Regions from separate parts of the Pediococcus pentosaceus ATCC 25745 genome, predicted to be linked through region 2. Evidence: riboswitches for the same ligand, from Rfam matches in the RefSeq annotation. Region 2 holds a riboswitch; the other holds the start of a gene.
The links. Region 2 has a riboswitch for lysine ahead of PEPE_RS06970 (amino acid permease). Riboswitches for the same ligand answer to the same signal wherever they lie in the genome.

Region 1 (3,833 bases), 580 kb from region 2:
TAGCGAAGCTACCGTCGTTATTAATAACCTGCATTCGTCCCCGAACGCCAGCATGGTCACTTGAACTAACTACAAGAAGTCCGTCAGCCCCACCTAACAACCCTGTTTGATTATTAGTAACTTGAATTGCTAATTGAATTAACTGGTCTAGATTCATTGGTATTTCGAGTTGTTCTTGATCAAGTAATATAAATGAATTTTCTGATCCGTGTACTCGTAATAATTTAATCATCAGTCTGCCCTACCTTTGTTTTTAAAAAATTCTCTGTAAATTTCACGAACAGCTTGATTTACTTGGTTTTGATGAACTCCGAGCATCGTTGAGATTCTAGAAGCCCCTTGGTTAATCATCTGAATTCCAATTTGTTTTCGTGCTAGAGCATTCACAATTCGATCTACAACGCCGACCTTGTCACGCATTCCCTCTCCAACCACCATTAAGATTGCATAATCATCAATCCATTCTAACTGGTCAGTGTGCAATTCTTCCCGAATATCGGATAACAAACTGGGTAAAATTTCATCCGTTATTTGATTCTGGTTGAAAATAATTGTTAAATCATCAATTCCAGAAGGCATATGTTCGTAACTAATATCGTAACGATATAAAATTTTTAATAATTTCAAGGTAAAACCGACTTCACGATTCAACAGATATTTGTGTATATACAAAGCCGCAAACCGACTTGAGCTCGCCACTCCTGTTATTTCTAAATCAGAAGCATAATTTTGTTCGGGTTCAATTACGGTTCCTGGTAAATTGGGATGATCCGTGTTTTTAATCACAATTGGAACTTGAGCTTCAATTGCTGGGATGATGGCTTCATCGTGAAAAACGGAAAATCCAGCATATGCAAGTTCCCGCATCTCACGGTAAGTCATTTCTCGAATTGGATGTGGCTGGGCAATGATTTTAGGGTCAGCCGAATAAATGGAATCCACATCCGTAAAATTTTCATAAAGCTGAGCTTGGAAACCACGTGCGAGAATGGCCCCTGTGATGTCTGACCCTCCCCGCGAGAAAGTGCATACCTCACCATTTTGGTTATATGCATAAAAACCAGGAACTACAAGATACTCCGCCTCATCCAGCAAATTTGAACAAACTGCCTCAATTTGAGCATATGAATGCTGGTCTAAGATCGCGTTATTATAGTCACCATGTGCCTTTATGCCCAATTGTTTCGGATCAACAAATCGCGCAGTAACATTGAATTTTTTTAAAACTAATGCCATTAAAATTGCGTTTAACCGCTCCCCTGCCGCCTTAAAATGAGCAAGACGGCATGCTTTATTTGCGTGGTGCAAATTTGCTAAATCAATTAGATGTACATTGATTTGTTCAAAATCCGAATCAGAAACATGGTATGCATCTGCAATTTCTTGATATCGGTCTAGCACTGCTTGACGTGCTACTTTGACGTTCTCCCCAGATGCGTTGGCATATTTGATTAATAGATCCGTCACCTTAACATCATCTTTGAAACGCTTCCCCGGTGCTGAAACGACCACAATTCGACGTTCGGGATCTGCTCTTAAGATTTCAATTACTTTTTGATATTGCGCTGCGTTAGCTAGAGAGCTACCACCAAACTTAACAACTTTTACCATACTAGTCTCCTTTTGCGAGGTTCTAGCTTTCCAACTAACCAAAATAAAAACGCCCATTCGTAAAAAAACGAAAATGGGCGCTAGTAATTAACTAACATCGCTAAATCATTAGTCTGATTTGAAAAGCACCCCGCTATCAGTCATGATAGCGACAGTCCTTGAGATGTTATCTCAAGACCCAACAAACATTGAGAAAGGTCAATGTTCATTTCGGCGGATCATCCTTTCGCTGGGGCATATCGAATCCTTCATTCTATCCTCAGGTACTTTTAATCTCCGCAACCTCTTTTTTAATTTAAGCCTATTATACTCATTCTGTACTAGAATGCAAAAAAATAAATTTTTCATAAATCACTTCTACTTAGAGCAACAATTTATGACATATACCCCCTTACTTTATGCTTGACGAAATTCATTTAGTATTATAAATTTGTGAAAATTAAATTAGAAAAGGGGGTAAACGAATGTCTTTATACACCGTAAATAACGTTAATCAGGTTACCATAGGCGGCCTAAGCGCTACTCAACTTGCCCGTCAATATGGGACCCCACTCCAAGTTTTTGACGTCACCATGATTCGTAATCAAATTCAAGCCTTTCAAAAAGAATTTGAAGACCGTGGTATACGCGGCATCGTCAGCTATGCTTCCAAGGCTTTTAGTTGCAAAGCCATTTACCAAGTTGTTAAGCAAGAACATGCCCATTCCGATGTCGTTTCTGGAGGTGAGATTGCTACAGCTTTGGCCGCTGGTTTCCCCTCTACTAGTCTTAGCTTCCATGGCAATAACAAATCACTCGCCGAGTTGAATTTTGCCGTCCAAAAAGGAGTGGGAACTATCATTTTAGATAATTTTCATGAATTAGAATTGCTCGATCAAGTTTTGAACGAAAATAATACTCAAATTGATGTGTTGCTCCGTGTTACACCAGGTGTTTCTGCTCATACTCACAGCTATATTCAAACCGGTCAAACTGACAGTAAATTTGGATTTGATATTGATTCAGGACAAGCATTAAAAGCCATGCGCTTGTCCCAAAACAACCCTCGAATCCATCTACGAGGAATCCATGCCCACATTGGTTCACAAATTTTTGAAGTAACAGGTTTTAAATTAGAGGTTAAAAAGTTAGTCAATTTATTAACAAATTGGTCTCAAAAATACCAATTTACAGCCGATATTTTAAATATCGGTGGTGGATTTGGAATTAAGTATACCCATGCGGATGATCCTCTTGCCCCCGAGCTTCTTCTCGGTGAAATTTTAGATGAACTTCAAGTCCAGTACTCTAAGCTTGGACAACCCATTCCCACCATTTGGATAGAGCCAGGTCGTTCCATTGTTGGCCCAGCCGGTTTTTCACTTTACACAATCGGTTCACGAAAAGATGTCCCTGGTTTATCCCCTTACGTTGCTGTTGACGGCGGAATGGGTGATAATATTCGGCCCGCACTTTACCAGGCTGACTATGAGGCGGTCCTTGCAGAAAATCCAAACCAGCCTCCGATTGAAACCGTTCGTTTAGCTGGTAAATTCTGTGAATCTGGTGACATCTTAATCAACCACCTTCCATTACCTACTACTAAGACCGGTGATGTACTCGTTATGTTGGCAACAGGTGCTTACGGGTATTCAATGGCTAGTAACTATAACCGTAATCCTCGTCCAGCAGTTGTCTTTGCTGAAAATAGCCAAGCTCAATTAGTTATTCAAAGAGAAACATACGCAGATATGATACAAAATGATTTAGATTATTGAAAATTGAAAGGGGAATTACTATGAGTAATCTTGACACCCAGTCCATTATTAACACCATTTCAAACTCCAAAAAGCAGACCCCCGTTCGAGTGTTTATTGCCGGAGAAAAACTATATCAATTACAAATACCGAATGAAATTGAAGCTTTTATTTCACCAACTTCTGGAACTCTTTTTGGTGAATGGAAATACGTTAAAGCACTATTAGAATCATCTTCTCAAATCACACACTATCGAGTCGAAAACGATAGTCGAAATTCTGCAGTTCCTCTTCTGGACAAAAAGGAAGTCAATGCCCGAATTGAGCCAGGCGCTATCATCCGTGATCAAGTTTTAATTGGCAATAATGCAGTTATCATGATGGGCGCTATTATTAATATCGGCGCTGAGATTGGGGCCGAAACAATGATCGATATGGGCGTCGTCCTTGGTGGGCGGGCTCTAGTTGGTCGACATTGTCATATTG
Region 2 (3,833 bases):
GTAATTGAACCGGTTTCTGCTGAATCGGCTTGAATTGGATCTGGGTGATTCAGAATTCATGCAACTTATCCTCCGAGTTATACTAAAAAATTCAATCATTAATATGATACCAAATTAATGGATTATCTATAACTTTGTTTAAGAAAGTTTAACAAATAGTACACAAAAAATTGGTATATCGACATTAATAACGAACTTATTTCAATTCATGCAACCAGGCCAGCGCCGTGGTTAACCAAGTAGCAATCCGATGATCGACGTGATGGTTATCATAGGCGGTAGTTTCATCGGCTAGAGCCATCCCATGAGGGCCATGTTGGTAAAGATGAAGTTCTGTTGGAACCTGCAGAGCTTGAAGGGCTAAGAAGTAATCAACCGCATTTTGGGATGGAACTAACTGATCATCGGCCGTTGCCCAAATGAAGGTTGGGGCATTGTCTTTAGTGGCATTTTGATCAGCTGCTAATTGTTGAGGATGGGTGGTCCATTTAGCTAAAGTTTTAGCGTCAGGAAAACCATCATTAGGAGTAATTACAGGAAAACCTAAAATGGTTGCAAAAGGCTGCAATGTAGTTGATGCTAAATGGGTTTGTGAACTAAGCCAGGCTGCATTCCAGTTATTATTAAAATTGCTGACGATATGACCGCCAACCGAGAAGCCCATTAAAATAATCTGATTAACGTCAACCTGCCATTTTTCAGCGTTTTGATGCGTAATATCCATTGCTTCGGCTAATTCGATTAAGGGAGCTGGATAAAGTGGCTGAACTTCATCAACCAAGGAGTACCTTAGAACGGAGACTTGGTAACCAAATGATTCCAGACGTAAGGCAACTTTTTCAGCTTGAGCTAAATCGATGTGGGTGTAGGATCCACCGGGCACAAAGATTAAAGATGGACTTTTTTGATCAGTTAAATTGGGCGATATATATGAAATTAATTCGGCTTTTGATTTAGAATTAGTATGATTAAGTTTAGTTTTAACAATTTCCATAATGTTGACTCCTTTTTGAGAATTATATATTTGGTTACATTTTAATCTTTTTACTGTTATTCACCAAAGAAAAGGTAAGGAACTACGAAATGAAGTTTAAATTAAGATATTTTTTAGAAGATGATTTTAGTAATTATCAGGCGTTAGCTAATAATCGAAAGATTGCTAAATCAGCGGGGATGAAGATTCTGACAAACGCGTTTGAACAATGGATGGCGTTTAAAGGGATGGTTGGACGTCAAGGCTTTTTAGCAATCGTCAACGAAGCAGACCAAGTTGTGGGCGGAATTTTTATTTTTCAGCCAGCTGCAGAAGATATATATGAAATAGGATACTTATTGGGTGAAGAGTATTGGAACCAAGGTATTATGTCAAAAGCAGTACATTTTGCAATTAAAAACTTGAAAAATCGAAATAAACGAGATTTTAAAGTTTTTGCTAATGTTTGTATTGACAACTATGCCTCTCAGCAAGTACTAAAGCGCAATGGTTTTAAGCGTTTAGAAAAGATTACCACGGGAATCTCTGGTTATGATCAATCCTCACAAAAAGAGTATCGCTACGAATTAAATGTAAAATTACTTGAATAATTGAACAGATTTGTTATAATTTGAATCACATCGAAAGAAGAGGTTGCCTCAATTATTAGTAGATCCGGCTAGATGACTAAGCATCAATGACCCGAATTGAAAGGAAAAGAGGCCGAAATGACTACATGCTTATTCATGTACGATTTGGGCTCTGGTTGAATAAGCCAGAGACTGTCGCAATGAAAATTGCGGAGCGCTATCTACGATTTGACTAATGATTTTAAACAGTCTTTTTGTGCGTAGGAATGCTCACAAAAAGGCTTTTTATTTTGTTTTTTGAAAATCAACAGCGCCTCTTTTATTTTATAGGAGGTTTTCTTATGGCAGAACAAGGTGGTAGTCAGGTTAAGCGTGCCTTAAAGACGCGACATATTTCAATGATTTCACTGGGTGGAAGTATTGGTACAGGACTATTCGTAGCCAGTGGATCGGCAATCTCCACTGCAGGTCCCGGTGGTGCATTATTAGCTTACGTTGGGATGGGGGTCATGGTCTATTTCCTCATGACTAGTTTAGGAGAAATGGCGACTTATATGCCGGTTTCGGGTTCGTTTTCAACGTACGCAACTAAATACGTTGATCCAGCCTTTGGCTTTGCAATGGGATGGAATTACTGGTTTAACTGGGCTATTACGGTTGCAGTTGATATTAGTACCATTGCCTTGATTATGAAATTCTGGTTTCCTCACGCTCCGGGGTGGATCTGGAGCCTGTTGGCACTAGTGCTAGTTTTCTTGGTAAATGCTTTGACGGTTAAAGCTTTTGGTGAGACTGAATATTGGATTGCTTTAATTAAGTTAGTCACGGTTATTATATTTTTGGTCGTAGGAGTTTTAACCATTGTTGGAATTATGGGAGGTAAAGCCACATATTTAGAAAACTTTGTGTATCATAAAGCCCCGTTTGTGGGTGGGATCCCTGCTATTCTTAGTGTTTTCGTTGTGGCTGGTTTCTCGTTTCAAGGTACAGAATTGATTGGAATTACAGCTGGCGAATCTGAAACACCTGAAACTAGTGTTCCGAAGGCCATTAGCCAAGTATTTTGGCGAATTTTACTATTTTACATCTTAGCAATTTTTGTGATTGCTTGTATCATCCCTTATACAAGCCCTAATTTATTAGGATCATCAGCCCGTGATGTTTCCATTAGTCCATTTACCCTTGTGTTCCGTCGGGCAGGACTAGCAGGAGCAGCTGGGGTAATGAATGCGGTTATTTTGACCTCAGTACTATCCTCAGCTAATTCGGGGATGTATGCCTCGACTAGAATGTTATATTCGCTTTCGAAACAAGGATTTGCTGCCAAAATTTTTGGTAAAACTTCGAAGCGAGGAATCCCATACCTGGCCTTACTTGGTACAACTATCGTAGGATTGCTAACCTTTATTTCCAGTATTATGGGACCTAAAATTTATATATGGTTAGTTGCTGCCAGTGGACTGACTGGCTTTGTGGCTTGGGTCGGTATTGCGATTGCTCATTGGCGGTTCCGTCGGGCTTTTATTAAACAAGGACATGACGTGTCAGAACTTAGATATCGTGCAAAATGGTTCCCATTTGGACCACTCTTTGCCTTTGTTCTCAGTATTATTGTGATTGCGGGACAAGATATTCATTCCATTGCTAATTTCGATTGGCAAGCAATTGGGATTACGTACATGGCAATTCCGCTATTCATTGTGTTGTATACCTATTATAAAATTAGATATAAAACGAAGTTAATACCGCTGGAAGAAATCGATTTATCGCGTCCAGATATCACGAAAGAATAATTTTTTCAAGATATTGTTTTGGGGTCGTTTGGTGGTACAATATGTAGTGCTAAAAAACGAAAAAAGAGGTATTTCTTATAATGATTGCTTTATCAGGCCCAATTGGCGCAGGAAAGACAACACTTACAGAATTATTAACAAGTCACTGGGAAAGTGATGCTTATTACGAATCAGTAGATGATAATAAAATTTTGCCACTTTTCTACAAAGATCCTAAACGCTATGCGTTCTTACTTCAAATTTACTTTTTGAATAAACGTATGGATAGTATCAAGCAAGCTAATAGCGATGCTCGTAGTGTTATGGACCGTTCGATTTATGAAGATTCACTTTTGTTCCATTTGAACGCTGATTTAGGACGAGCAACTAATACAGAAGTGGATATTTACGATTCGTTACTTAAAAATATGATGCAAGAGTTGCCACGTCTTTCATATAAGAAGAATCCCGATTTACTAGTTCATATTGATATTTCGT

Region 1: another riboswitch for lysine. It lies ahead of PEPE_RS00670 (aspartate kinase); the one in region 2 lies ahead of PEPE_RS06970 (amino acid permease).

Annotation. Positions count from the first base shown of each region.
Region 1 is NC_008525.1:160,209-164,041, reverse strand. Features, by position in the region: gene dapF (diaminopimelate epimerase) at 1-232, opposite strand, end outside; gene PEPE_RS00670 (aspartate kinase) at 232-1,611, opposite strand; lysine riboswitch at 1,727-1,907, opposite strand; gene lysA (diaminopimelate decarboxylase) at 2,076-3,368, shown strand; gene dapD (2,3,4,5-tetrahydropyridine-2,6-dicarboxylate N-acetyltransferase) at 3,389-3,833, shown strand, end outside.
Region 2 is NC_008525.1:1,411,906-1,415,738, reverse strand. Features, by position in the region: gene PEPE_RS06985 (LCP family protein) at 1-60, opposite strand, end outside; gene PEPE_RS06980 (alpha/beta hydrolase) at 197-994, opposite strand; gene PEPE_RS06975 (GNAT family N-acetyltransferase) at 1,084-1,584, shown strand; lysine riboswitch at 1,614-1,791, shown strand; gene PEPE_RS06970 (amino acid permease) at 1,905-3,356, shown strand; gene PEPE_RS06965 (deoxynucleoside kinase) at 3,437-3,833, shown strand, end outside.